DNA from 4 places in the Methylobacterium sp. WL1 genome. Region 1 is predicted to be linked to each of the others. Evidence: predicted binding sites of a transcription regulator. Region 1 holds the regulator's gene; each other region holds the start of a gene.
What was found. The regulator LexA, encoded in region 1, represses DNA repair genes until DNA is damaged. The targets are predictions, from matches to a motif close to TGTTCNNNNTGTGTTCNG.
Positions count from the first base shown of each region.

Region 2: FVA80_RS24470 (nucleoid-associated protein) is a predicted target of LexA. The motif match lies at 2,229-2,246, and genes of this name have one in related genera.
Region 3: recA (recombinase RecA) is a predicted target of LexA. The motif match lies at 5,561-5,578, and genes of this name have one in related genera.
Region 4: dinB (DNA polymerase IV) is a predicted target of LexA. The motif match lies at 4,506-4,523, and genes of this name have one in related genera.

Region 1 covers NZ_CP042823.1:942,466-949,635, forward strand. The annotation lists gene gltX (glutamate--tRNA ligase) at 192-1,619, opposite strand; gene FVA80_RS04940 (ComEC/Rec2 family competence protein) at 1,789-4,062, shown strand; gene lexA (transcriptional repressor LexA) at 4,056-4,775, opposite strand; gene FVA80_RS04950 (biliverdin-producing heme oxygenase) at 5,096-5,695, shown strand; gene FVA80_RS04955 (hypothetical protein) at 5,946-6,398, shown strand; gene FVA80_RS04960 (hypothetical protein) at 6,434-6,649, opposite strand; gene FVA80_RS04965 (hypothetical protein) at 6,648-6,848, shown strand; gene fae (formaldehyde-activating enzyme) at 6,905-7,170, shown strand, end outside.
Region 2 covers NZ_CP042823.1:5,012,352-5,019,521, reverse strand. The annotation lists gene FVA80_RS24485 (DUF2924 domain-containing protein) at 1-320, opposite strand, end outside; gene FVA80_RS24480 (DUF3489 domain-containing protein) at 545-1,147, opposite strand; gene FVA80_RS24475 (hypothetical protein) at 1,285-1,557, opposite strand; gene FVA80_RS24470 (nucleoid-associated protein) at 2,433-3,443, shown strand; gene FVA80_RS32050 (hypothetical protein) at 3,436-4,821, shown strand; gene FVA80_RS24460 (DUF6285 domain-containing protein) at 5,589-5,927, opposite strand; gene FVA80_RS24455 (phosphotransferase family protein) at 5,930-6,940, opposite strand; gene FVA80_RS24450 (SDR family NAD(P)-dependent oxidoreductase) at 6,944-7,170, opposite strand, start outside.
Region 3 covers NZ_CP042823.1:820,934-828,103, forward strand. The annotation lists gene fliE (flagellar hook-basal body complex protein FliE) at 21-335, shown strand; gene fliQ (flagellar biosynthesis protein FliQ) at 391-657, shown strand; gene fliR (flagellar biosynthetic protein FliR) at 709-1,470, shown strand; gene flhB (flagellar biosynthesis protein FlhB) at 1,503-2,570, shown strand; gene FVA80_RS04340 (PAS domain-containing sensor histidine kinase) at 2,769-5,474, shown strand; gene recA (recombinase RecA) at 5,640-6,731, shown strand; gene rpsQ (30S ribosomal protein S17) at 7,092-7,170, opposite strand, start outside.
Region 4 covers NZ_CP042823.1:1,623,432-1,630,601, forward strand. The annotation lists gene FVA80_RS08075 (aminotransferase class IV) at 1-696, opposite strand, end outside; gene FVA80_RS08080 (aminodeoxychorismate/anthranilate synthase component II) at 683-1,294, opposite strand; gene pabB (aminodeoxychorismate synthase component I) at 1,291-2,682, opposite strand; gene rimO (30S ribosomal protein S12 methylthiotransferase RimO) at 3,077-4,429, shown strand; gene dinB (DNA polymerase IV) at 4,547-5,629, shown strand; gene FVA80_RS08100 (hypothetical protein) at 5,771-6,004, shown strand; gene FVA80_RS08105 (hypothetical protein) at 6,072-6,272, opposite strand; gene pncA (bifunctional nicotinamidase/pyrazinamidase) at 6,405-7,031, opposite strand; gene FVA80_RS08115 (quinone oxidoreductase) at 7,028-7,170, opposite strand, start outside.

The DNA.
Region 1 (7,170 bases):
GGCCTCGGGCTGCCCGAGTCGACCCCGGGGCCGGAGCACGCCGCGCGTCATGTTGCGGGTGCTCACAGGCCATGGGTTACCCAAACGGCAGTGCAGCAGCAACGGGGTCGGTGACAACCGACCGCCATCGCCAAGCAAAATCCAGTACCAAGCGAAATCCGGGCCGAGGCGCGCAGTTCCTTCCCGCCCGCTCAGCCCTGCGGCACCTGATCGGCGAGGCGCGCCAGGGTCTCGGATCGTCCGAGCACCGCCATCACGTCGAACAGGGGCGGGGAGGTGGTGCGGCCGGTGAGTGCGGCCCGCAGGGGCTGGGCCACCTGCCCAAGCTTGCACCCGGCTGTCTCCGCATACTGACGCACCGCACCCTCGGTCGCCGCCGCGCTCCACTCGGGCAGCGACTGGAGATCCGGCAGCACCCCAGCCAGACGCGCCCGGCCCTCGTCGGACAGGAGCGTCCGGGCCTTGTCGTCGAGCACCAGGGGACGCTGGGCGGTGAGGTAATAGGCGCTGTCGAGCAGTTCGATCAGTGTCTTGGCCCGCTCTTTCAGGCCCGGCATGGCCTGGATCAGCTGGTCCTTGAGGGCTGGCTGGAGCGTCGCCGGGAGGCCGCGCTCCGGGCCGACGTTCGGCAGGATCGTCTCGAGCGCGGCGACCAGATCCGCATCGGCGCTGCCTCGGATGTAGAGTCCGTTGAGGTTGGCGAGCTTGGCGAAGTCGAACCGCGCCGCCGAGCGCCCCACTGCGCGGAGATCGAAGGCCGTGATCATCTCGTCGGTGGAGAACACCTCCTGGTCGCCGTGGCTCCAGCCCAGTCGCACGAGGTAGTTGCGCAGCGCCTCCGGCAGGTAGCCGAGGTCGCGGTAGGCCTCGACCCCGAGCGCCCCGTGGCGCTTCGACAGCTTCGCCCCGTCGGCGCCGTGGATCAGCGGGATATGGGCCATCCTGGGGATGTCCCAGCCGAGCGCAGAGAAGATCTGGCTCTGCCGGGCCGCGTTGGTGAGGTGGTCGTCGCCGCGGATGACCTGGGTGACGCCCATGTCGTGGTCGTCGACCACGACGGCGAGCATGTAGGTCGGCGTCCCGTCCGAGCGCAGCAGGACGAGGTCGTCGAGATCGCGGTTGGCCCAGGTCACCCGCCCCTGCACGGCATCCTCGACCACCGTCTCGCCCTCGATGGGCGCTCGCAGCCGGATCACCGGCCTGACCCCGGCAGGAGCCTCGGACGGGTCGCGATCGCGCCACCGCCCGTCGTAGCGCGGGGCCCGGCCCTCGGCTCGGGCGGTCTCCCGCATCTGCGTCAGTTCCTCCGCGGAGGCGTAGCAATGGTAGGCGCGGCCGGCGGCCAGCAGCTCCTCGGCGACCGCGCGATGGCGCTCGGCGCGGGCGAACTGGAAGACCACGTCCCCGTCCCAATCGAGGCCGAGCCAGGACAGGCCGTCGAGGATCGCGTCGATCGCGCCCTTGGTCGAGCGTTCCCGGTCGGTATCCTCGATGCGCAGCAGCATCTTGCCGCCGGTGTGGCGGGCGTACAGCCAATTGAACAGCGCCGTGCGGGCACCGCCGATATGGAGGTATCCGGTGGGCGAGGGGGCGAAGCGCGTGACGACGGCTGAGGACATCGGGCCGATATGTTCGGGGGCGAAGGGCGACGGGGCGGTGCAGGGCGTCAGGGCGGCGCCCGTCGCACGGCGTGGCGCCCGTAGCACGAAGCGTCCGCTGTAGCACGGGCCGACGGGTGCGTTAAGAATCCCCGGCCGGGACTTGGTCGTCCGGCACGGGGCGGGGCGGATGCGGCGGATCGGCGCGAGGCTGGCGGGCGGCGCGGTGGCGCTGGCCGGCACGCGCCCGGTATCGATGCCGGCGCTCCGCGGCTGGCTCGCCGATGGGCTCACCCGGGAGGTCGAGCAGCGCCGCCTGTTCCCGTGGCTGGCGGTGGCGTTCGGCGCCGGGATCCTGGTCTTCTTCGGGTGTGCCGACGGGACGCCGTTCCTCGCCGCTCCCTTGGCCGGAGCGGCGCTCGCCCTCGCGCCGGCGCCGTTCCTGGGTGCGCGGCCGGGGGCACTCGCCCTTTGCCTGGCGCTGACAGCCGGCTTCCTGGGCTTCGCGGCGGCGACCTGGCGGGTCTCGCAGGTGGCGGCGCCGATCCTCACCCGCACCACAATCGGGCCGCTGACCGGGATGATCGAGGGGCTGGACGAGCGCGAGGTCGGCGCCCGGCTGGTGATCAGGGTCGAGAGCTTCGCCGGGCTCGAACCCGCTTTGAGGCCGCTTCGGGTGCGGGTCTCGTTCCGGAAGGCGCCATCCCTGCGGCCCGGGGACTTCATCGTCGCGACGGCAAGGTTGCTGCCGCCGCCCGAGGCGGCACGACCGGGCGGCTACGATTTCGCCCGGGATGCCTACTTTCAGGGACTCGGCGCGGTAGGCTCGCTGATCGGGGCGATCACGGTTCGAGAGCCGCCCACCCCGCCGCCTCTGCGCCTGCGACTGGCAGCCTTGCTGGACGAGGCCCGCAACGCGCTGACACGCCGGATCGCGCAGGCCGAGGGCGGGCAAGCGGGGGCCGTGGCGGCGGCCCTGGTCACGGGCAAGCGCGGCCTGATCGGACCGGCCGCCAACGATGCGCTCCGGGCGGCGGGCATCTATCACGTCGTTTCCATCTCGGGCCTCCACATGGTGCTGGCCGCCGGCGTGGTGTTCTGGCTGGTGCGGGCCGTCTTGGCGCTGGTGCCGTATTGCGCGCTGGTCTGGCCGATCAAGAAGATCGCCGCCGGGTTCGCGATGCTGGGCGTCACCGCCTATTGCGCGTTCTCGGGCTGGGACATCGCCGCCGAGCGCTCGCTGATCATGACGCTGATCATGCTCGGCGCGATCCTGGTCGACCGGCCGGCGCTGTCCATGCGCAACCTCGCGCTGGCCGCCCTGATAGCATTGGCGCGGGAACCCGAGGGCCTGCTCGGACCGAGCTTCCAGATGTCGTTCGGGGCGGTGGCCGGGCTGATCGCCTGCGCGCGGCTGATCGACGGACGCCTGTTCCAGCGTCCCGGGGCGGGGCGGATCGAGCGGTTCGTCGGCACCGGCCTCTCGGCCGTGACAGGCACCCTCGCGACGACCCTGGTGGCACAGGTCGCGACGGCGCCGTTCGCGACCTACCATTTCCAGACGGTCCAGCCGTTCGGCCTGATCGGCAACGCCCTGACCCTGCCGCTGGTCTCCCTGGTCGTGATGCCGGCGGCGGTGATCGGGATCCTGGCCTATCCCTTCGCCCTGGACCGGCCGATCTGGTGGCTGATGGGACAGGCGGTGGGCGGCATGCTGGCGATCTCCGAATGGATCGCCGGCTTCAATCGGGCCGTCCTGGTGCTGCCGGCCTTCGGCACCGGCGCGCTGATGCTGCTGGCGGCCGGGCTGCTGCTGGCGACGCTGCCGGTATCGCGACTGCGCTGGCTGGCCCTGCCGCCCGCCCTGCTCGGGCTCGGCCTCGCCGTCGTTCCGGAGCGATTTGACTTGTACGTCGACCGGCAGGGCGGTGGTGCGGCCGTGCGTGGACCGGACGGAGTCCTGTGGGCCCTCGGCAATCCTTCGGCCTTCGTGATGGAGCAGTGGCTGAAAGCGGATGGCGACGGGCGATCGGCGAAGGCGGTGATCCAGGCTTCGTCGGCTGTCGGACGGTGCGACCGGCTCGGCTGCACCGCAAGCCTGCCGGACGGCCGCGCCGTCGCCCTGGTCCGCGACCGGCGCGCCTTCACGGAGGACTGCGCCCGGGCGGCCCTGCTGATCTCGCGGCTCGCGGCGCCGCCCATCTGCACGGGGCCTCTGGTGATCGACCGCCGGGTGCTCGCCGAACGAGGCGCCGTCGCGCTCCGGGCCGACCGGGATGGCTTCACGGCACGCTATACCCGCGACACGGGCCGTACCATGCCTTGGCGGGCATCACCGGCTTCGCGGCCATCGCCTGTCCCACAACCGAAAGTGGTAACACCCTCCGAGCCGATCCCGGCCGAGGCCGACGTCGCCGGTTCCGAGGCCGCGCCCGGCGACGCGCCGGCCGAACCCCTTCAGTAGCGGCGGACGAGGCTGACGAGCCGCCCCTGGATCTGGACCCGGTCGGGCCCGAGCACGCGGGTCTCGTAGGCCGGGTTGGCGGCCTCCAGGGCGATCGAGGAGCCCCGGCGGCGGAGGCGCTTGAGCGTCGCCTCCTCGTCGTCGATCAGCGCCACGATGATGTCGCCGGTATTGGCCGTATCCTGCTTGCGGATCACCACGAGGTCACCGTCCAGGATGCCGGCATCGACCATCGAGTCGCCGCGGACCTCGAGGGCGTAATGCTCGCCGCCGGCTAGGAAGTCCGGCGACATGGTGATGGCGTGGCTCTGGTTCTGGATCGCCGAGACCGGCGTACCGGCCGCGATCCGGCCCATCACGGGGATCGAGATGGCGCGGCCGCCGTCGTCGATCATCCGGGCGGTCGCCGGCTGCGCCGGCAGCTTGGACTTCCCGCCCTCGACCACGCTCGGGGTGAAGCGGCGGGGCTCCGCAGGTGGAGCAGCCGCCTGGGACAGGCTCTCGGGGATGCGGATCACCTCGATGGCGCGCGCCCGGTTCGGCAGGCGGCGCAGGAAGCCGCGCTCCTCGAGGGCCGTGATCAGCCGGTGGATGCCCGATTTGGACTTCAGATCGAGGGCGTCCTTCATCTCGTCGAACGAGGGCGGGACGCCACATTCCTGCATGCGGCTCTGGATGAAACGCAGGAGGTCCAGCTGCTTGCGCGTGAGCATCGACGGGGGACTCGCGGCTTGGAGGACCGCATCGATGCGGTCGCGGAAACAAATCACGAACACGTTAAACGTTCCGCAAGTGTTCCGCAAGCGTGATCGGCTGAGCTTGATCGATCGGCGATGTGCGGATGCGGCCGTTGTGTGCCGTGACGCGGTCGCGCCGCCATGGCAGAACCGGTCTGGCCGGATCGGCACGATCCCGGGCCAGCCTCGGTGACCTGAATCGCCGGAATGGTCCATAGGCTGGGACGGTCAGAGTGGCGCGGCGGGCCGCTCACGTCTGCCCACGGCACCTTGCCCGGACGACAGACATAGATCGCATGGACGCCGCATCATCCGACATCGCCGAGACCTGCAGCCGCGTGAAGCGCCTGAGAGTGGCGACCGCGGCCGCCCATGATCAGCTTGATCGGCGCATCATGGCGGCAAAGCCGTTCGCGAGCCTGGAGCGCTACGCGCTGTTCCTCCAGATCCAGTACAGGTTCCATGCGGTCGTCGATCGAGTCTATCGCGATGGCGCGTTCGCCCATGTCCTGCCCGATCTCGACGGCAGGCGCCGACTGCCCCTGATCCAGCAGGATCTGCGCGATGTCGGAGCGCCCGTCCCTGACGGCGCGTCCGAGGAACATTTCGGGACGATCGAACCGGCGCAGGGATTGGGCTGGCTCTACGTCGCCGAGGGCTCGAATCTCGGGGCGGCCATCCTGCTCAAGGAGGCCCGGGCGCTCGGCCTGTCGGAAACCCACGGTGCGCGCCATCTTGCCGGACATCCCGAAGGACGCGGGTTGCATTGGCGGCTTTTCACGGCCGCCCTCGACCGGGTCGAACTCCGGGAGACCGGGGAGCAACGCGTCGCCGCGGGGGCGACGGAGGCGTTCCAGTTCGTGCGCCGGCTGGTCGGGGACGTCTTCGAGGACTGACGGCGCCGCCACCCGGTCGGATCGTTCCGCCGCCCTGGCGCAGCAACAAAGCCTGTCACGCGCGCCGTCCACCGCCGAGTCGGGCGATGACCGGTCGCGGACGCCTGGAACGGCATCTCGGGCGACAAACGAATTGACTGGGCAAGCGGCGCCGTTTCAATGCGCCGAGGTGCTTGACCCGGTCGGCGGGGCAGGCGGATCGTCCCGGCGGCTTCGAGACTGGGCTGGAATTGGGCTTGGGATGACGAGGATGCGACGCGCGGCTCTTCTGCCCATCGGTGCCGGGGCCGTCGGCTTGACGCTGGCCGGCTGCACCACCGGGTTCTCGTATATCTCGCGCAACTACGTGGCGCTCACCCCGCAGGTGGTCACCATCGGCTGCAAGGAGCCCTACGAGGTCTACGACAACCGGCAGGTGCGCCGGATGCTCGTCGTCTCGAACGCCCTGCGCGAGTACACCGGCTGCAATCTCAGCGAGGTGCGGATCGATCCCGATCCGGCCGCGACCCGGGTGAAGCGCTTCCGCACCGCCGCCCGCGCCTATCTCGACGAGACCGTGCGGGAGGATTGCCGGATCACCGGCGAGACGGTGTTCGATCCGCAGAAGAGCGAATTCACCTACGCCTGCGACGCGCCGATCGAGAAGCGGGGCACGGTGGTGCCGCGCCTGCCGGGCCGCAATCCGGGCTTCATCCAACAATGATCTGAGCCGCCCGCGCCGGCCCCGAGCCCGCCCGGTCAGGCGCCCGGCTTTGGGAAGGTGCGCTCGGCCGCATCGCCGGCCGCCGCCAGCAGGGCGCGGGCGAAGGCCCGGGCCTCCGCCCGGTCCAGCACGATCGCCGCGGTGACCGGGCCGCCGCCGAGGTCGGCGAGGGCGAGTTCGAGCCGTACCCCGTCCGGCATGGCGCTCGCCTGGAGGCTCCAGCCGCCCCCCCGATCCGTGCTCTCCGTCATGACATCCCTCCCGGCTGCCGGACCCGAGACAACGCCGCAGGCTCCGGCCGGAACGGCCCTGGCCCGGGACTGTTCCCGCGTCGCGCCGCACCCGACTTCCCTGCCCCGCGGATCCGAGTTCCTCAAGAGCGCCGGCCCGACCGTGGCGATCGCCGGGGTCGGCGCCCTCGACGGGGTCGGCCTGCTCCGGAGCGATTGACGCCGGCGCCTCGATGATGTCTCCCCCGGGCGACCTGACACGGGGAGTCGCGACACATGCAAGAGATCTGGTTCCGCACCGGCGAGGCCACCGTCCTGGCCGCCGACGGGCAGTACACCGACGCCATGCCCGAGGTGCTGATCGGCTCGGTCCGCGGGCCGGTGGGTCAGGCCTTCGCGTCGATGATGGGGCAGGTCCAGGGCCACACCCGGATGTTCGTGGTGCGCGACCTCAACCAGCTCGTGCGCCCCGCCACGATGATGACCACCAAGGCGACGATCCACACGGCCGAGTATGTCGAGCTGCTCGGCGGCGTCGTCCA
Region 2 (7,170 bases), 2.1 Mb from region 1:
GCCCGTTCGCGCAGGCCGAAGAAGCGGGGGCCGTTCCATTTGGTACCGTTGATGGCGTGGGCGACGCGGGACAGGCTGGGATAGGTCGCCCCGTCCCAGGCGTAGCCGGCGTCGAGCACGGTGACGGTGTGCATGCGCCCGCCCCACTCGCGCGACAGCTGCACGCCGGGGATGTGCCCGCGCCGGTCCGGCACCGAGACCGCGATGGCGGTCGGGATGGCCCCAGCGCCGGGCTCGGACCTGTCTCGTCCGACCGCCGTCCCCCGCCCGGCTGTGAAACGGCCGAGGACCTGCGCGATGTCGCGGTCGAGGTCGCCCAACGCGCGGATCTGAAGGCGGTGGGCGAGGATGCGGGAGCGCAGGGTGGGGAGAGGCCGGGCGGGGCGGCCGAACCGAAGTCCCGCCGCCAGCGCCGGGCGAGGGCGGCGGCGTCGAGGCCGGCGAGTTCATCGAGCGCAGCGGCGAGCCGGTCGGCGGGGGCTGACCTCCGCCCTGACCACCGCTCTCACCGTCTGCGCCGCGGCCGGAGTGCGCTGCCCGCCCATCAGGCTGCCGCCGCAGCCGCGACGGCGGCCTCAGCCGTCGGTGTGCGCCGGGGCTTGCGCGCCCGGGGCGGGGCGGCCGGGATCACCGGCGCGGGGATGCAGTAGGCGATGGCATCGTCTGGGCGGGCAGCCTTCAGCAGCGCCTGGCCGCCGGTGCGGATGCGAGAGAGGGCGGCACGGGTGGTGTGGGGCAGCCAGCCGGTGGCCGCGATCAGCTCGGCGAGCGTCGCCCCCTGCTCGCGCTTCAGCAGCGCCAGAACCTGCGCCTTCTTGCTCGCGATCGCAGTACGGGCGGGATCGTCCGGTGTGGCGGCAGGAGCACCCGCAGCCACCTTGGCGGCGCGCGGCGGCTTGGGCGGGGCGAGGCCGATGGCCCGGTATCCGGCGGGGGTGAGGCGGTGCGGGCCACCCGCCTCGGCGGGTGCGATCACCAGGCCATCGCCCATGAAGCGGCCGAGCAGCCGTGCGTGGGTGGCGGGCTTCATCGCAACGGGGGGCGTCAGTCGGCCCTCGTCCGCTGCGGCGGCCTGCAGCAGGCCAGCCTCGGTCCGGTTCAGCGGGACAGTCGTCGGGGCGGTGGCGGTGGCATTCGTAGCGGTCATGGCGATCGTCTCCGTAGCGGCGGGCGAGCCCCGCCACCGACCCGACCCCGCGATCGGCTCTGCGATGGGCCGGCGGGGTGAGGCGAGGACGACCGCGCGTAGCGACCGCATGGGGACGGCCGCGTGCGAACGGACAGTCAGTCGCGGGAGGCGAAAGTCTCGGCGGCCTTTCGGTTGATGCGGCCGATGAGGCAGATGGCGCCGTGCAGGGTCTGGGCCTCGCTGAGGGGGACGTCGAGGTCGAGGACGATGCGCACGGCCTCGCGCTCGGAGCCAGCGCGGGCGCAGACCAGGGCGGCCTTGGCGAGGGCGGCGGCCTCGGTCAGGTGGGCGCTGATGGCGGCCAGAGCTGCGGTCACGCTCAGGCCGGCCTCGCTCGTATCCGTCCGGCCCGTGGTCGTCTCGCTCATACCGTCACCCCGTGCGAGTAGCTGCCTCGGCCCGCGGCTGCGTCGGCCCGGTCAACACACACGCTCTGTTGGCGGCGACAGTCCAGGCGAAAGTACCGGATCCCGCCGACATTCGCGTCGTAGTCCGGGAAGGCCTCCGCCAACGCGAAAAATTGACCCATTCCGGGCATTGGGAATGTCCGCTTGTGGGCGACCAGCCCGCGGCTATGAACCTTCGGCAGGGTTGACTGGGGGTGTTGTGCTCCACCGCGGTTTGTCGCCCTTTTGGCGCATTACGAGGCGTTTGCTCGAGTGTCCTTTTTAGACCGTTGCCGTTTCTGCTCGTCGGGGACTCTAGCGATCCGCTCGCATTGGGCGAACAGCTTTCACGCGTAACGCCGCCTGGGGCCAGGGTTCTGTCGTACCCGCCCGCGCCGCGTCGCGACCATTGGGACGGATAAACACCACGAGAAGCTCCGGCGCGCTCCGGCCGCCACCCCAATGCGATCGCGACAGGACCCGAAGCTCTTCAAGATGGCGGGCCTTCTCGCCAGTCGCATTTTCGACGGCGACCGTCAGTCCCACGCAGTCCGACACTTCGAAAAGTGCTGTATGCAAAACCCTAGTTTGCATACAGCGGCGCAGGTTCTCTGCGCTTTGGCGTAGCGAGCACGCCGCTGCCATCCCACACTTGTTCTTGTTTCGTTCACAATGTAAAACAGCGGGGTCACGTGGGATGCGGGGTCAGCGCTCTGCACGGTTCAACTCACCCCGAAAGGAGCTCGGGACAGGGGGCGGCGATCGTATCGTCTGGGTTGTCAGCGTCCTTGCGCCAAGCCAGTCTCGGCCGCAGTGAACGACACCTGAGGTCGTTGCATTCGCCGCTGGGAGGGCAGGTGACAAACACCATTATCCGCGTCGCGATCCACGACCTGACCAAAACCCAGGGGGCCTTCGTCGTTAAGCACGGAAAAAGCGATCTGAAAGTTACTCAGACGATGCAACGCGTGATCGACGACCTCACCGCTCTCTACGCCAAGCGGACCTCGAAATCTTACGGGAAATTCGCGGTCGATGAAGATCGATTTCCGACCGAGAAGCACCTCCGCGCCTACCTCAACGTCCAGCCCAGCGACTTCACGACGCTGACGCACAAGATGATGGAAACGCTAAAAGCCCAGGCGGGCTACAAGGGCGCTGCCACGGGCGGCCACGTCTTCTTCGCTCACTTCGAGCGCGAAGAACGGCAGTACCTCCTCATCGCGATCGTCAACGAGAAGCTCGGCGCGTCGATGACGAGCGATCTCGATGTTCAGGATGTCCGCCATCTCGACATGGACGGTTTTCGGTTCGCGGGCCGCATCAACATGACCAGCTGGGCCAACGGCGAGGAGCGCTACATCGGCTTCTTGAAGGGCAAGCGGGAGGTCTCCGAGTACTTCAAGGAATTCCTCGGCTGTGACACCACGGTCCAGAACCGCCGCGACACGGCCGAGCTTGTCCAAGCGTTGATGGCATTCGCCACCGATGAAGGCATGGACACCCCGAGAAAAGACGATTTCCTCGCCCGCGCGAAAACCATCTGCGAGCGTTCGGCCAAGGCTCAGGAGGAACTCAGCTTCGAGGCGCTGGCCAACGAACTGAGCCCGCAGGATCCCGAGAGGCTGATGACCGTTCTGGCCGATCCCGATCTGCGCCTTAACGACGGCTTCGTGCCTGATCGCCGCGCCCTCGGACCGCTGATCAAATTCAAGGGCAAGACCCCGACCTGGAGCATCGAGTTCAACCGCGACGCGATCACCCGCGGAAACGTGCGGTTCAACGCTGAGGACAACACCCTCACGTTGACCGGCCTGCCGGAGGATCTCACAGCGCAGCTGCGCGCTGAGTACAGCCAAGATGGCTAGGATCACATTCGACCAGCTGACCCTGCTGTATCGTTATATCGCCTTCGAGCAGAACAGTGATCAGGGAAGGCTGTCGATTGCGACCCCAGAAGTCCTGGAGGTCATCCAACTCATCGAAGATGACCAGGATGTCGCTGTTGACGCAGACATCGTGGTACTTGACGATGGCGCGCTTCAAGTCGGTCAGATCGTATCAGTCCGCGTCGGCCCACCCCGGACTGCGCTCGGCTCCCTCGTTCGCGACTTCGACGGGTTGCTCGATACCCCGGAAGCGCGGGTCAAAGAACCGCGCGCCTACTTCGTCATCGACGGCGGTATCACACCGGACATCGATCCCTGTCCCGAGCGCCTAGCGACCTATCGCAAGGTCATCGAGTTCACGAAGCTCGTCGGCGAAGCAGCGGCCTATGTCGATCAATCCAAAAGGGAATTGATCTTCATCAAGGATGGCAAGTTCAGCGTTCCGCTGGCTTATAAGGCCGCCGACTTAGACCGTGTGAGCGTCTCCGACACCGACGCCATTCTCAGCGCGTGCGCCGACGAGATTCACCGAGACCAGAAGCTCGCGATCCTCGCCGAAGCCGTCATCGGGATCTGCGCGTCTCAGCCGGTCGCAGTCCGGTTTCGCCACCTCATCGCAAACCTCGGTTCGGTGAACGAGGAAGTTCGCAACGGCTATCAGCTGTTCGCGTCCAGCTTCTCTTACTCAAAGATCCGCAACGAGATCGAAGCCGCACGCATCGATTATCTCAACAAAATCCATAAAACGATTATCGATATCCAGACGCAGTTGCTCGGTATCCCTGTCGCGACGGTCATCGTCGCCTCGCAGCTGAAAGTCACATCCGCCTGCGGCGTCGAGTTCTGGACCAACTTCGCCGTCGTCGTGGGAGCGTGGATCTTCGTCGCGCTCTTGGCGATCGCCATCGGAAACCAATGGGCGACGCTGGCGTCCATATCCGACGATATCGCGCGCCAAAAAACCACGTTTCAGCGGGACTTTGCGGCGCTAAGCGATCAGTTCGATACGATTTTCGTCACCCTCGCCGGTCGGATCAAATGGCAGCGAAGGTTTCTGGGGTTTGTTGGCGTGCTCGCAGTCGTCGGGGCAGCGGTGGCCACGTTCGTCGCGTATCGAGTGACCAACGTTCCGTACATGAGCTGTTGGTCAGGTGAAGTCTCCGCGTCGGCACCAACACCGATCCCGCCGGCTGTGACGCCTGTCGCACCGGCTCGGACGCCTCCGTCGCCTGTCTCGCCAGCCAACACACCGATGAACGCGGCGCCGTCTAAGCCAAGCCCGCTACCAGATCCGGCTCCGCCAACGCCCGCCAAGCCGAAAATGGCTCCCACGCCACAGGCCCACCCGCAGCCGTAAGTGGTTTGCGCTGTCAGAAGCGCCAGGGGAGGAGAGGACACTCCGTGTCACCGCAGTTCGGCTGATAGCTCGGTAGAACTGATCGCATAGGAGCGGCCCGCTCCAGGGGGCGACACGGCGACGGTCATCCGAAACAGAATGTCCGCTACCGGGCGATCAGCTGATGTCCGTTCATGGCGCGAAGCTGCGGTCTGGAATGGCAGGGTTTGGCCGAAAGCCGCCGATCCGCTTTTGGACAGCTGATGCGGATAAGCGGACAAGCCGCTACCGACCCAACCTCGTCGTAAAAATCGATCTATGGTGCGCCCGAAAGCGGTTGTTCAACTCCGTCAGGCGAGGATTGGCATGACGTCGGCACCGAGGTCGTTTACGCGGCATGGGACTAGAGCCGAGCGGAGCGTGCGCGCGATGCCCTGCGTTTTCAGGGGCAAGAGACGCGGGTAATCGCGTTGTTTGGTGCTCTGAACGTCGGCCTCATTGATTCATCAGATCCAGGCGCGCGCTAGGTGGGGCTAGGGCGAACATGCGTGAGGACGATCCGTACAGGGATTGGCACGAACCGGAGGTGCCCTGGACAGAAGCTACATCCTTCGACCTCTAACCAATTGACCGCGTCTGTCAGTCCGGCGCCGTCGAGCACGCCAGCTACCTCGCGTTCGCCTCTCGCGTGGTCGACGGTCCTTCGACATATTCGACACGATCAAACTACATGATCGAATTTTGATTCAATTATAATCTATGTAGATCGGCTTTGCAGAAAAAGTACATTATTTATCCGGCGCCGACGGCTTCCAAATTTGTGCTGCCACTTCGACCGCTTCGGTAAGCGCTGCTTGGAGATCCTCATCCGCATCGTGCTGCCCCTCTCGGATGGTTCGGACCAGATTCTCCATCGGATTGTCGGGCGCGCCTGCGCCATCGAGCACGCGCGCGCCGGCCTTTGCGAGCTGGTCCGCCTGCACGATTTCGCGGGCGGCAATGCCGATGGCGTTGGTGACCATCAGGGCGACGTAGCGCGGGCGGCCGGTGAGGCCGGGCACGACCTCCTCGGTGAGGGCGCGGCGGGCCGCGTCGAGGAGGGCGGCGCCGGAGGGTTCGTCCTGCATGCTCAGCTCCATGCTGCGGGGGCGGTCGCCCGCAGGATCGCCCGTTCCAGGTCGGGCACCATCCGGCCGGTCAGTGCCAGTTCGAGGGAGAACTCGCGCCCGGAGACGTGGCGCGCGCCCTGCTCCAGCGCGATCACCGCCCAGCGCACATGGGCCATCACCTCCCAGTAGGCCACGCGCGCCGGATCGACCGTCCGCCCGCTCTCGGACGTGTAGCCCCGGTAGAAGGCCGCGCGGGAACCGACGCCGCCCGCCTCACGCTCGGGCCGGCCGAAGCGCCAGCAGGCGGCGCAGAACCAGCCGAGGTCTTGATCCGGGTCACCCCAGCCGGCGAACTCCCAGTCCAGCACGGCCGTGAGGCCGGATCCGTCGACCATGTAGTTGCCCGTCCGGAAATCCCGGTGGACGAGGGTCGGCGCCGGGCAGGCCGGGGCGCGGACCTCCCCCCAACGCAGCCCCCACTCGATCGCCGGGCGCCGGACACCGATACCGTCGAGGCTCGCGCGCAGACGCGCGATCTCGGCTCGTGCGGGATCCGGTTCGGGCGCGCCCAGGAAGGCGAGCCCGCCCGGCAGCGCCCGTGGGTCGAGCGTGGCGTGGATCTTCGCCAGTTCGCGGCCCAGGGTCTCGGCGAGCTGCTCCCGGTCGCCGCCGAGGCTCGGATCCTTGGCGATCCGCGGGCCCAGCCCCACGCCCTCGACCAGCCCCATGACCGCGAACGGGGCGCCGATCACTTCCGGATCCTCGCAGAAGGCGACGGGTTCGGGCACCCGGACCCCGGCGTTCCAGACCGCCTCTAGGATCCGGAACTCCTCGGCACGGGTCCGGCTCGACGCGATGGTGGCGGCCGCATCCATGCGCAGCACGAAGGCGCGCACGTCGTCGCCGACCCGGCAGCTGACGAGCCGATTCTCCTGAATGGAGCCGCCGCCGAGGGGACGCGTATCCGCGATGGCGAGGTCCGGGCAGCCGAGCGTCCCGGCCAGCCAGATGCGCAGCCGATCCTGATCCATCCGCTACAGGCCCGACACGAGGTGGCCGCCATCGACCGCCACGACGCTGCCGGTCATGTACGCCCCGGCATCGGAGGCGAGCAGGAGGAGCGGCCCGTCGAGTTCGGCCGCCTCCCCCAGACGCCGCTGCGGCACCCGCCTGATCAGGGCCTTGCCGGGCTCCGATTCGAAGAACGCGTCGTTCAGCTCGGTCTTGATGTAGCCGGGCGCCAGGGCGTTCACCCGGATGC
Region 3 (7,170 bases), 120 kb from region 1:
TCCCGAAGGAAGTCTAGCCGATGGCGACGAGCAATTTCGCGGCCGGCGCCTACGCCGCCGTCCAGGGCATGGCGAACGGCCGCCCGGCCCCGAAAATCCAGTCGGCCAATGAGGCCGGCGGCAACTTCATGCAGATGCTGGGCAGCGCCCTGGACAACGTCGGGGATGCCGGACGGCGGGCCGACGGCCAGGCGATCTCGGCGGCGTCCGGCAAGGCCAACGTGGTCGACGTGGTGACCGCGGTAGCCGAGAGCGAGACCGCCCTGCAGACCATGGTTGCGGTGCGCGACCGCATGATCTCCGCCTACGAAGAGATCATGCGGATGCAGATTTGAGCAGACCTCCCGGACCACCGGATTTCCGCTGCCTTCTTTTTGAGCACGACGCCCCATGACCGGCCTGGCCATCCTCGACGTCGCCCGCGACGGCATCTTCGTCTTCCTCAAGGTGGCCGGCCCCCTGATGCTGGTCGCGCTGGCGGTCGGGCTGATCGTCTCGCTGCTCCAGGCGCTGACGCAGGTCCAGGAGCAGACCCTGATCTACGTGCCCAAGATCGTCGCGGTGTTCGCCGCGCTCCTGCTGATGCTGCCGTTCATCGGCGACGCCATGGCGGGCTACATGATCCGCATCGCCGCCCGCATCGCGGCCGGCGGCTGATGGCGCCCTCCGGCGGGACAGGGGCGGCGCGCACGTGCCATAGGGGCGGCGATGAACCTGCTCCTGCCCGGCATCGCCTCGGCCTACCTGATCGCCTTCGCCCGGGTCGGCACGCTGATCATGCTGATGCCCGGGGTCGGCGAGCAGATGGTGTCGCCGCGGATCCGGCTGGCCTTCGCGCTGCTGACCACGCTGGTGCTGTTCCCGACCGTGCGCCCGCTGCTCGGCGGCACCGACGGGCTGGCGGGGCCCCGGCTGATCGGGCTCCTGTTCGCCGAGACGATCGTCGGCCTGGTCCTCGGCCTGTCGGTCCGGATGGTGCTGGCCGCGCTGCAGACCGCCGGGCTGATCATCTCGCAGCAGCTCGGCCTGGCCTACGCCATGACGGTGGACCCGAGCTACGGCGGCCAGCAGGCGGCGCTCGGCAACTTCCTGTCCCTGCTCGGCGTCACGCTGATCTTCGCCGCCGACCTGCACCACCTCGCCATCGAGGGCCTGGCGCAGAGCTACGTGGTGCTGCCTCCGGACGGGGTCCCGGCCTTCTCCGACGCGCTGATGCTGGCGGTGAAGGCGCTCACCCGGGGCTTCACCCTGGCGGTGCAGATCTCCGGGCCGTTCATCGCCTTCGGGCTGCTGTTCAACCTCGGGCTCGGGGTGCTGTCGCGGCTGATGCCGCAATTGCAGGTGTTCTTCCTGGCGGTCCCGGCCTCGGTGCTCGTCGGCATGCTGATCCTGATGGGCTCGCTCGGCGTCATGATGGGCGTCTTTCTGGACGATCTCGGCCGGTATCTCGGCGAATTCGTCGGGCGCTGATCGTCCACGCGCACTGAGGTCGAGCAGGGACGATGGCCGAGGGCGCGGAGCAGGAAGACAAGACCGAGGAGCCGACCCAGCGGCGGCTCGATCAGGCGATCGAGCGCGGCGACGTCGCAACAAGCGCGGAAATCAACACCTTCGCGATCCTCGGGGCGTTCACGCTTGCCCTGGTGATCGCGGCCCCGACCATCGCCCAGAACCTGACCCAGGGCCTCAAGGCCTACCTCGCCAACGCCCACACCCTGCCGGACGACGCCACCGCCATGAAGCAGGCGGCGACCCGGGGCCTGTGGCTGTGGCTGGAGGCGGTGGCGGTGCCGGTCGGGATGGCGGCTGCGGCCGGCCTCGCCGCCGGCCTGCTGCAGCACCCGCTGGTCCTCACCGCCCAGACCCTGGCGCCGAAATTCGACCGGATCTCGCCGATGGCTGGGATCAAGCGGCTGATGGGGGTCGAGGCCCTGTTCCAGTTCGGCAAGGGCCTCGCCAAAATCGGCGCGGTCGGCATCGTCGGCGCAGTGCTGCTCTGGAACGACCGCGACCGGCTGGAGGTGTTCGCCCGGCTGGATCCGGCCGGCAGCCTGCCCGCGATCCTCTCCCTCAGCCTGCGGCTGCTCGCCGGCATGCTGTGCATGCACTTGGCGATCACGCTGGGCGACGCGCTCTACGCGCGCTTCCGCTGGCGCAAGCGCCACCGCATGTCGAAGGAGGAGATGAAGCAGGAGATGAAGGAGTCGGACGGCAACCCGGAGATCAAGGGCCGCATGAAGCAGATCCGCATGGCGCGGGCGCGGAAGCGGATGATGACGGCGGTGCCGACCGCCACCGTGGTGGTGACCAACCCGACCCACTACGCGGTGGCCCTGCGCTACGAGGCCGGCATGGCCGCCCCGATCTGTGTCGCCAAGGGCGTCGATGCCCTGGCCCTGCGCATCCGCACGGTGGCGGCGGAGCATGGCGTCGCGGTGATCGAGAACCCGCCGCTCGCCCGGGCGCTGCACGCCACGGTGGAGATCGACCGCGAGATCCCGGCCGAACACTACCGCGCGGTGGCGGAAGTCATCGGCTTCGTCCTGCGCCTGCGCCGGCGGGCGGCGTAGGAGCGATTGGCAGGATGTGGGCGTCGGCACGACGATCGCATCCCGTGGGCCCGAAAAGCCACGCTTCCTCCACCTTTTTTTGCAAGGCTGCAGCAAGGCTTGGCGCGACGCGAACGGCGCGACGCGGGTGATGCCGTACCGCCCGTGCCCTGCTATGGCCGGCGGGCCTAACCGGGTGATTGTTCTGGAATGATGCCGATGGCCGACGTCACTGGACCTCCGGCGCCCGCGACGGGCACGCAGATCGCGAACCCGCAGGGGACCGGCTCGATCGACCGCTCGGAGCAGCCGGGCCGGGTCGGGCTGCTGCTCGTGCTCGCCGGCCTGCTGGTCGGGGCCGCCATCGGCCTGTCCTTCGTGGCTAACGAGCAGGCGCAGTCGCTGATCGTCTGGCTGCTGGCCCTGCTGGCGATGGCCGGCGTGTTCTTCCTGTTCGCGCTGGCGATCGGGGCGCTTCAGCTCAGCGGTACCGCGACCCGGGACGACATCACCAAGGGCATCGTCGACGCCTCCCCGGACGGGGCGCTGGTGGTCGAGGATGGCGGCCGCCTGATCTACGCCAACGAGGCCTACCTGCGGGTCGCCGGCGGCGACGCGTTCTCGAACCTCGTGCCCGTGGAGCGCATCCTGGTCGGCTCGCCGGAGGTCTCGGAGGCGGTCTACCGCCTGTCGCAGGCTTCGCGGGACGGCCGGGCCCATACCGAGGAAATCCGGATGTCGCCGCCGCTCGGCCCCCAGGCGAACGAGCGCGGCTTCGGCTGGTACCGGGTGTCGGTGCGGCCCCTGGCGCGCCCGCGCCGGGCCGCCTCGCTCTGGACGGTGGCGGACATCACCGCCGAGCGCGAGCGCCAGGAGAACGTCTTCCAGGAGCTTCAGCACGCGATCGATTATCTCGACCACGCCCCGGCGGGATTCCTGTCGATCGATCCGGCCGGCGCGATCGTCTACATGAACGCGACGCTCGCAGCTTGGCTCGGCTACGACCTGGCGAGCGTCGGCCCGGGCGGCCCGCACCTCACCGAGATCGCCCCGGAGGCCGACGTGCTGGTGCGCACCGCCGGCCTGCCCGGGGAGGTCCGCACCGACCGGTTCGACCTCGACCTGCGCCGCCGCAACGGCCACACCCTGCCGGTGCGGCTGTACCACCGCGTCGCCTTCGGCAAGGATGGCAAGCCCGGCTCGTCGCGGACCTTCGTGATCAACCGCTCGGCCGGGGCCGAGACCGACGAGCCGCAGCGCGCCGCCGAAGTCCGGCTCGCCCGCTTCCTCAACAACTCCCCGATCGCCATCGCGACCCTGGACCGCTCCGGCCGGATCGCCCGGGCCAACACCTCGTTCACGCGTCTGTTCGGCACGGTGCCGCGCCAGGTCGACGAGGGCGGTCCGGAGGGGGAGGGCACCCAGGGCGCCGAGCCCAACGTGGCCGATTCGGTGGTCGACCGCGCCTCCCTGGAGGCCGGCCTCGCCCGGGCCGCCAGCGGCCTGTCCGACCCGGAGCCGATCGAGGTCCAGCTCAGCGGCCCGGGGGGCCGCTCGGCCCGGCTCTGGCTCAGCCCGGCCGACAGCAGTGACGCCACCCACAAGGCCGACGAGGCCGAGCGCGTGATCCTGTACGCCCTCGACACCACGGCGCAGCGGCAGCTGGAGCAGCAGGTCGCCCAGGCTCAGAAGATGAACGCCGTAGGCCAGCTCGCCGGCGGCATCGCACACGACTTCAACAACGTCCTCCAGGCGATCATCGGCTACTCGGATCTGCTCCTGGCGAGCCACCGGCCGACCGACCCGGCCTTCCAGGACATCATGCAGATCAAGCAGAACGCCAACCGGGCGGCGGGCCTCGTCCGCCAGCTCCTGGCGTTCTCGCGCCGACAGACCCTGCGTCCGGAGGTGATGAATGTCGGGGAGGGGCTCTCGGAGCTGACCCTGCTGCTCAAGCGGCTGCTCGGCGAGCGCGTCGCCCTGGAGCTGAAGCACGGCCGCGACGTCTGGCCGGTGAAGGCCGACGTCAACCAGTTCGAGCAGGTGATCGTGAACCTGGCGGTCAATGCCCGCGATGCGATGCCGGACGGCGGCAAGCTGATGATCCGCACCGAGAACGTGACCGATCCGGGGCCGATTGCGGCCGTGGAGGGACGCGGCGGCGCACCCGCGGGCGACCACGTCCTGATCGAGGTGCGCGATACCGGCCAGGGCATTCCGGCCGAGCTGATGGAAAAGATCTTCGAGCCCTTCTTCACCACCAAGGAGATCGGCAAGGGCACCGGCCTCGGGCTCTCGACGGTGTTCGGCATCGTCAAGCAATCCGGCGGCACCATCGACGTGCAATCGACCATCGGAGAGGGGACCGCCTTCCGGATCTACCTGCCGCGGCACGTGCCCGTCGCGGAGCCCGAGGAGGCCGCCCCCGCGGTTCCGGCCCTGCCCCGGGCCGACATGCCGGCGACGGCCAAGCCGCCCGGCTCCGTCGATCGCACCGGCACCCAGAAGGCACCGGAGAAGCCGGCCCCGCGCAAGCCCGCTGCCGACCATACCGGGCAGGGGACGATCCTGCTGGTGGAGGACGAGGATCCCGTCCGGGCGGTCAACAGCCGGGCGCTGTCGGCTCGGGGCTACACCGTCCTGGAGGCCGCCTCCGGCCTGGAGGCCCTGGCGATCGTGCGCGAGGGCAGCCAGCCCATCGACCTCGTCGTCTCGGACGTGGTGATGCCCGAGATGGACGGCCCGACCCTGCTGCGCGAGGTGCGCAAGAGCCAGCCGGACCTGAAGGTGATCTTCGTCTCGGGCTACGCCGAGGACGCGTTCCGCAAGAACCTGCCCGAGGGCGAAGCCTTCAACTTCCTGCCCAAGCCGTTCAGCCTCAAGCAGCTGGTCGAGACCGTGAAGAAGACCATGGCGGCCGACTGACGGCGCTCCGGCAAAAAGAGCCCGACCGAGAACCTGAGCGCCGCCCCATCCGGGCGGCGTTCCCATGTCCGGCGGCCTTGCAGAATGAGAACAAAAAGGGTACACAAACGCCGTGTTGACGCGCGTTGTGAATGGCGCGCAACCCCTTCATAAGGAGCCCGCCAGATGGCCCAGCCTGCATTGAAAGTGGTCGACATGCCCCCGGTGGACAAGGACAAGTCCAAGGCGATCGACGCCGCCCTGTCCCAGATCGAGCGTGCATTCGGCAAGGGCTCGATCATGCGCCTCGGCAAGAACGACAAGGTGCAGGAGGTCGAGACCGTCTCAACCGGTTCGATCGGCCTGGACATCGCGCTCGGCGTCGGAGGCCTGCCCCGCGGCCGGGTCGTGGAGATCTACGGCCCCGAATCGTCCGGCAAGACGACGCTGGCCTTGCACACCATCGCCGAGGCCCAGAAGAAGGGCGGCGTCTGCGCCTTCGTGGACGCCGAGCATGCCCTCGACCCGATCTACGCCCGTAAGCTCGGCGTCAATCTCGACGACCTGCTGATCTCGCAGCCGGACACCGGGGAGCAGGCGCTCGAGATCACCGACACGTTGGTGCGCTCCGGCGCCATCGACGTGCTGGTGGTCGATTCGGTCGCCGCGCTGACCCCGCGGGCCGAGATCGAGGGCGAGATGGGCGAGAGCCAGCCCGGCCTCCAGGCCCGCCTGATGAGCCAGGCCCTGCGCAAGCTCACCGGTTCGATCTCGCGCTCGAACTGCATGGTGATCTTCATCAACCAGATCCGGATGAAGATCGGCGTGATGTACGGCAGCCCGGAGACCACCACGGGCGGCAACGCGCTGAAGTTCTACGCCTCGGTGCGCCTCGACATCCGCCGGATCTCGACCCTCAAGGACCGCGACGAGGCGATCGGCAACCAGGTTCGCGTCAAGGTCGTCAAGAACAAGGTCGCGCCGCCGTTCAAGCAGGTCGAGTTCGACATCATGTTCGGCGAGGGCGTGTCGAAGGTCGGCGAGCTCATCGACCTCGGCGTGAAGGCCGGCATCGTCGAGAAGTCCGGCGCCTGGTTCTCGTACAACAGCCAGCGCCTCGGCCAGGGCCGCGAGAACTCGAAGGGGTTCCTGCGCGACAACCCTGAGATCGCCGGCAAGATCGAAGCCTCGATCCGCCAGAATTCCGGCCTCGTCGCCGAGAAGATCCTGGAAAATGTTAAGCCGACCGAGGACGACCTCGACGAAGGCGAGGCCTGACGAACGGCAGACAAGCGGAATGCCAAAGGGCTGGAGCCCTTTGGCAGGGTTCAGCGGGGTTCGAGCCAGTCTCGCGAGCCTCGCAGGGCTCCGCCTTGCACCCGAGAAAGGTCGATGACCCCCTAAAGCCTTGATCGTCCCAGGCCTGGATCGACCGCTCTCGCCCGATCCAGGCCACGCCCCAGAAACGACAACGCCCGGCGCGAATCCGGCCCTATGAGGGTCGAGCTTCGTCCGGGCGTTTGTCGTACTGAACGCCGGGTAGGGAAGAAAGCACCGCATCCGGTGCAACGTCCCGACCGTCCAACTTCCAGCTACGTCGAGGCGGACGCGGAAACCCGCAGCCGCCGCTTCCCTTGATCAGGCGGCTTCGCCGGCCTCGGCGACCGCGGAGGCCTGGTCCTCGACCAGCTTCCAGGTCTTGGTCTTCGAGAAGGGG
Region 4 (7,170 bases), 680 kb from region 1:
GCCGAGGAGTTCGGACAGGCTCAGGGAGCCCTCCTCCGGGCGCAATCCGCACGCCCCCGCCAGCCCCAGCACCTCCGCGCGGATGATCCCGGCGAGCACGCCGTCGGCGAGCCGCGGCGTGATCAGCCTGTCGCCGAGCACCGCGAAGACATTGCCGGTGCCCGCGCAGGCGACGCGGCCGCGGGTGTTGCAGAACAGGGATTCGTCGAAGCCCGAAGCGGCGGCTTCGCGGGCGGCCAGCACGGCGTCCAGATACCCTAAGGTCTTCAGCCGGGCGGCGGGCGAGGTGTCGTTGCGGGCGATCCCGGTCGGCCACAGCCGCAGCGGCGCGAAGGCCGCGCTCCTGGCGCTCGGCGCCGCAGTGGCGAACAGGGTCGGATGCGGATCCGGCGGCGGTTTCAGCCCGCGCGGGCCGGAGCCCCGGGTGAGGGTGGTGCGGATCGCCAGCCTGTCCGGGTCTCCCCTACCCTGCCCGGCGAGCGCCCGCATGGCGGCGCGGATCCGGTCCGCCTCGGCGGGGATCCCGAGGGTCTCCGCCCCGGCGACGAGCCGGGCGATATGGGCCTCCTCGAAGGCCACCCGGCCGCCCAGCGCGAGCGCCGTGTCGAACAGGCCGTCGCCGAGCGTCAGGCCCCGATCGGTGTGGTCCAGGGATGCCTGCGTCCCGGGGACGATCGCTCCGTCACGCCACAGCATCGTCGCGCCCGTGCTCGCCCCGCCAAGCGCGGGCCAGTCCTAAAAAATTGGCGAACAGGGCGTGGCCGCCCTCGGTCAGCACCGATTCCGGGTGGAACTGGATGCCGTAGGTCGGGTGGGTCCGGTGCGAGAGCGCCATCACCTCGCCCTCCTGCGAGACCGCGTCGACCGAGAGGTGCTTGTCCATGTCCGGGCCGGGGGTGACCACCAGCGAGTGGTAGCGCCCGACCGGCATCGGCGCGGGCAGTCCGGAGAACAGCCGCTCGCCCCGGTGCGCGATCGGGGTCGCCTGCCCGTGCAGGGGGCGCTGCGCGCGCTCCACCGTGCCGCCGAACGCGGCGCCGATCGCCTGGTGGCCGAGGCAGACCCCGAGGATCGGCACCGCGCCGGACAGGTCGCGGATCGCCGGCAGCGAGATGCCGGCCTCCGCGGGGGTGCAGGGGCCCGGCGACACTACCAGGGCGTCCGGGGCGAGCGCCCGGATGCCGGCGACGTCGACCGCATCGCTGCGCACCACCCGGACCTCTTCGCCCAGCTCCTCCAGGTAGCGGACGACGTTGAAGACGAAGGAATCGTAGTTGTCGAGGACGAGGATCATGCGAAGGCCTCGAACACCCGGGCGGCCTTGGCGAGCGTCTCGTCGTATTCCGGGCCCGGCTCCGACAGCAGGGTCACGCCGCCGCCGGCCTGCAGGACCGCCCGGGTCTCGTCCATGAACACGGTGCGGATCGCGATCGCGGTGTCGAGCGCGCCGTCGAAGCCGATCCGCCCGATGGCGCCGCAATAGAGCTCCCGGGCGTCGCCCTCGATCTCGGTGATGATGTCCATGGCGCGGATCTTCGGGGCGCCGGTGATCGAGCCCCCGGGGAAGGTGCCCTCCAGCAGGTCGAGGGCGTCGAGCCCGTCGCGCAAGGTCCCGGTCACCACCGAGACCAGGTGGTGGACGTTGGCGTAGGTCTCCAGCCCGCACAGGGTGGGTACGGCGACGCTGCCCGGCGCGCAGACCCGGGACAGGTCGTTGCGCAGCAGGTCGACGATCATGACGTTCTCGGCCCGCTCCTTGACCGAGGCCAGGAGCGCCTCGGCGGCGGCCCGGTCGGCCTCCGGGTCGTCGAGCCGGCGGGCGGTGCCCTTGATCGGCCGGGTCTCGACGTGCCGGCCGTCGAGCCGGATGAAGCGCTCCGGGGAGGACGACGCGACGGTCAGCCCGGCCAGTTCCAGATAGGCCCCGAAGGTCGCCGGATTGGTGGCGCGCAGGCGCCGGTAGAGCGCGAACCGGTCGAAGCCCGTCGGCAGGTCGGCACTGAAGCGCTGGGCGATGTTGGCCTGGTAGATATCGCCCGCCCGGATATAGGCGCGGACCTTTTCGACAGCCCCTTCGTAGGTTTGCCGGTCGAAGTTCGAGTGCCACGCGAGGTTTTTTGCAGGTTGGGGCGGTGCCTCCTCGGGCTCGGTCGCAGTGCCGAGCCGGTCGGTGAAGGCGGCGAGCCGCGCCTCGGCGCGGGCCTGCCGGGCGGCCGGCTCGGTCTCGGGAAATCCCGTGGCGACGAGCCGGCACGTCCCGGCGGCGTGGTCGATCACCAGCACCGTGTCGTAGAGGTTGACCGCGATGTCGTCGGTGAGCCCCGCCCGCCGGGCCGGGGCCGCGACCCGCTCCAGCTGCGCGCCGAGATCATACGCGAGATAGCCGATCGCCCCGCCCGGGAACGGGGTGTCCGGATCGGGCTCGATCCGGTAGGGGGCCAGGCAGGCCCGCAGCGCAGCGAACGGGCCGCCCGACACCGGGCGCCCGTCCAGCGTCGCGCGCCCGTCCCGGAACCGGAACCGCGCGAACGGGTCGGCGGCCACGATCGAGTGCCGCCCCAGCGCGTCGTGCCGCATGGCGCTGTCGAGGAAGGCGAGATCCGGCAGGGGCCGCAGCCGGGCGGCCGCCGCGACGGGATCGACGAAGGGGATCTCTCGGGTCCAGATCTCTTGGGTCCACATGACCGGGTTCGGGCTGATGTCCTGAGGGCACGCGCCCCGCACGCTGCCGTTGCACAGGCGATGCCGCGGGGAAAGCGGCAGTTCCGCGCAAGGCCCCGCCCGTCGCGGGCGGTCGGGGTCCGTCCCGGGTTCGGGAGATGGCGGGCCGCACCTGATGTGGGATCTCAGGAGCCGCCGGCAAAGCCCTGCGAACAGCCAAGTTTCGGCGATGTGCCGCACCTCCGGCGCCGAGCCTCCCGCGCGGGGCCGGGTACCCCTGCGGCGGCCGGTCTCGCGCGAGCGCGTCAGAACCGCTATAGGGGCGCGATCCCGAATGCCTGTCCTCGTGCGCCGTGCGACCCGATCCACCGGCCGCACGCGAGGGTGGCGTCCGACCCGTCTTCCGAATGCGACCATGACCGCAACCGCCACGCCCGCCCCCCGGGACGCCGTCCCCGGGGCCGCCCCGAAAATCTCGTTCGTCTCGCTGGGCTGCCCCAAGGCGCTCGTCGATTCCGAGCGGATCCTCACGCACCTGCGCGCCGAGGGCTACGAGCTGGCCCGCCGCCACGACGGGGCGGACGTGGTGATCGTCAACACCTGCGGGTTCCTGGATTCGGCCAAGGCGGAATCGCTCTCGGCGATCGGCGAGGCCATGGCCGAGAACGGCCGGGTGATCGTCACCGGCTGCATGGGCGCGCAGCCGGAAGAGATCCGCGCGAAATACCCGGACCTGCTCGCCGTGACCGGGCCGCAGGCCTACGAATCCGTGGTGGCGGCGGTCCACGAGGCGGTGCCTCCGGCCCACGACCCGTTCCTCGATCTCGTCCCGCCGCAGGGGATCAAGCTCACCCCGCGCCACTACGCCTACCTGAAGATCTCGGAAGGCTGCAGCAACCGCTGCAGCTTCTGCATCATCCCGAGCTTGCGCGGGAATCTCGTCAGCCGCCCGGCCGGTGATGTGCTGCGGGAGGCCGATAAGCTGGTCAAGGCCGGCGTGAAGGAGCTGCTGGTCGTCTCGCAGGATACCAGCGCCTACGGGGTCGACATCCGCTACGCCGAGAGCCCGTGGCGCGACCGGAGCGTGCGGGCGAAGTTCTACGACCTGACCAAGGAGCTCGGCGAGCTCGGGGCCTGGGTGCGGCTGCACTACGTCTACCCCTACCCGCACGTGGACGAGGTCATCCCGCTGATGGCCGAGGGCAAGGTGCTTCCCTACCTCGACATGCCGCTCCAGCACGCCAGCCCCTCCGTGCTCAAGCGGATGCGCCGGCCCGGCAACCAGGAGCGCCAGCTCGACCGGATCCGCAGCTGGCGGCAGACCTGCCCGGACCTCGCGATCCGCTCGACCTTCATCGTCGGCTTCCCGGGTGAGACCGAGGCCGAGTTCGAGGAGCTGCTGGCCTGGCTACAGGAGGCCAGGCTCGAGCGCGTCGGCTGCTTCGAGTACGAGCCCGTGGCCGGCGCTACCGCCAACGCCCTGGGCGACCTCGTGCCGCCGGAGCTGAAGGCCGAGCGCAAGCGCCGGTTCATGGAGACGCAGAACGCGATCTCGCTGCGGCTCCAGCGGGCCAAGGTCGGCAAGCGGCTGGCCATGATCGTCGATTCCGTCGAGGGCGGGATCGCCAAGGGCCGGTCGAAGGCCGACGCCCCCGAGATCGACGGCAACGTCCACGCCGCGTTCCGGCGCCCGGTGCGCTCCGGCGACATCGTCACCGTGAAGATCGACCGGGCCGACGCCTACGACCTCTACGGCACCGTGACCTGATGGCCCCGGATTGCGCGCAATCCCCTGTGCGCCGTCGGATCGGAGCGGTTGACCCGGGCGTCCGGTCCGGCATGTCTGGAACATAGCAGGAACTTCAGCCCGGACCCCGAGGCCGCGATGGATCCGGAGGTCGCGCTCCGCAAGATCATCCATATCGACATGGACGCGTTCTACGCCTCCGTGGAGCAGCGCGACGATCCCGTCCTGCGCGGGCTGCCGCTCGCCGTGGGCGGCTCCCGGGAGCGCGGCGTGGTGATGGCGGCGAGCTACGAGGCGCGGCGGTTCGGCGTGCGCTCGGCCATGCCGTCGGCCACCGCCCGGCGGCTCTGCCCGGACCTGCTGTTCGTCAAGCCGCGCTTCGAGGTCTACCGGGCGGTCTCCGAGGAGATCCGGGCGGTGTTCGCCCGGCACACGCCGGTGATCGAGCCGGTCGCCCTGGACGAGGCCTATCTCGACGTCACCGAGAACCTGCTGGGCCTTCCGACCGCGACCGCGGTCGCCAAGGCGATCCGGGCCGAGATCCTGGAGCGCACCGGCCTCGTCGCCTCGGCCGGGGTCTCGTACAACAAGTTCCTGGCCAAGGTCGCCTCCGACTTCAGGAAGCCCGACGCCCTGTTCGTCATTACCCCGTCCATGGGGCCGGATTTCGTCGCCGCCCTACCGATCGGTCGGTTCCACGGCGTCGGCCCGGTCACCGAAGCGAAGATGAAGCGGCTCGGCATCGAGACCGGGGCCGACCTGCGCGCCTGGGATCCGGACCGCCTGCGCGAGACCTTCGGGTCGGCCGGGGCCTATTACCACGCGGTCGCCCGTGGGCTCGACATGCGGCCGGTCCGCGCCCACCGGGTGCGCAAGTCGATCGGGGCGGAGACCACCTTCTCGGAGGATACGGCCGCCTTCACGATCCTGGCCGAGCGGCTCGCGCCCCTGTTCGACAAGGTCTGGGGCGGGGCCGAGGCCAAGGGGATGCGGGCCCGGACCGTGACCCTGAAGCTGAAGTTCTCGGATTTCGCCCAGGTCACCCGGGCGAGGTCCCTCCCCGCCCCGGTGGCCGATCGGGCCGCCCTGGAGCGGATCGGGCTGGAACTGCTCTCCGGCCTGTTCCCCCTCCGGCGCAGCGCGCGGCTGATCGGGATCGCACTCTCGGGCTTCGAGCAGGGGGAGAAGGAAGAGCCGCTGCAGCTTGGGCTCGGGCTCTGATCCGCCTCGGCCGGTCGATGGAGCGCGGTCGCGTGGGCTGTGCGGCGGCACACGTCAGGTGCGACTTATCAACCACAGATAGGACCGATCCGGTGCGGCCGGCGTTGCCCGCCACCTCACGAAACAAAAGGTCCCGTCCCAATGTCGAAATCGATCTCCCTGGCCCTGGCCACCGCCCTGTTGCTCGGTGTCCCGGTGGGTGCCGCCCGCGCCGACAGCACCGCGTCCTTCGGGGCCGCCAACGCGATCCTGCTGCGGGGCTACAGCGCGAGCCCGCCGCAGCTCTACGTGTCCTCGGGCGGCCCGGGCGCCGGCTTCCTCACCGATGGGACCGCCGTGCCGCAGCGCCCGAAGGCGCCGACCCGCGCCCGCTGACGCCCATGGCCCGGGCCAAGCCGGCCCGGGCTTCTCGGATCAGGCGTCTGGAATCAGGCGCCTTGGATCAGGCGTTCTTGCGCGGGCGGTGGTTCGGGTCGATGCCGCCGTCGGGCTTGGTCTCGTTCTCGACGTCGCCCTCGAAGGTGGAATCCGCCTCCAGATCTTCCGGGTCGGCGCCGGTCATGCCCTTCGAGGTGCCGATCCCGGGATTGCCCTTGAGGTCGGCGTCCGTGGGCGTATCGGTCTTCGGGTGCTTGCCTGACATGCTGGCTCCTGTTGGCTGGTGCCAGTCCAACGCGTCGGGACGGGGGCGGTCGCGCGGTCGCCGTGCGGCGGTTCGCCTCTCGATCCCCCGCCGATCCCCCACGCGCCGACAGCCAGCCGCCGGGATGGCGCGCTACGCGATCTCGGCCGACGCGATCCGGCGCACGCCGGCCGCCTCCATCCGGGCCCAGGCCCGGGCGAGCGAGCCGTCCACGTCGATCCCGCGCACGGCATCCTCCATCACCTGGACCTCGAAGCCCGCGTCGCGGGCATCCAGCGCGCTCCAGAGCACGCAGAAATCGGTCGCGAGGCCGCACAGGACGACGCGGGTGATGCCGCGTTCCGCCAGCGCGCCGGCGAGCCCGGTGCGGGTGATGCGGTCGGCCTCCAGGAACGCCGAATAGCTGTCGACCCGGGGGTCCAGGCCCTTGCGGACCACCAGGCTCGCCCGGTCGGTGGCCAGCCCCGGCGCGAAGCCCGCGCCCAGGCTGCCCTGGACGCAGTGCCGAGGCCACAGCACCTGTGGGCCATAGGGCAGCGCCACGGTCTCGAACGGGGCCCGCCCGGGATGGCTTTCGGCGAAGGATACGTGGTCGGCCGGATGCCAGTCCTGCATCAGCACCACGTGGCGGAAGCGGTGCTGGAGCGCGTTGATCGGCGCGACCACCGCGTCGCCGTCCCGGACGGGGAGGGCCCCGCCCGGCAGGAAATCGACCTGCACGTCGATGACGAGGAGCAGGTCGGCGGCGCCGGGTGTCACGGCAGCATCACGATCGAGCCGGTGGTCTCGCGTCCGGCGAGGTCCCGGTGCACGGTCTGCGCCTCGGCGAGCGGGTAGGTCGCGTTGACGGCGATCTTCACGGCGCCGTCGCCGACCACCTTGAACAGGCGGGCGGCCG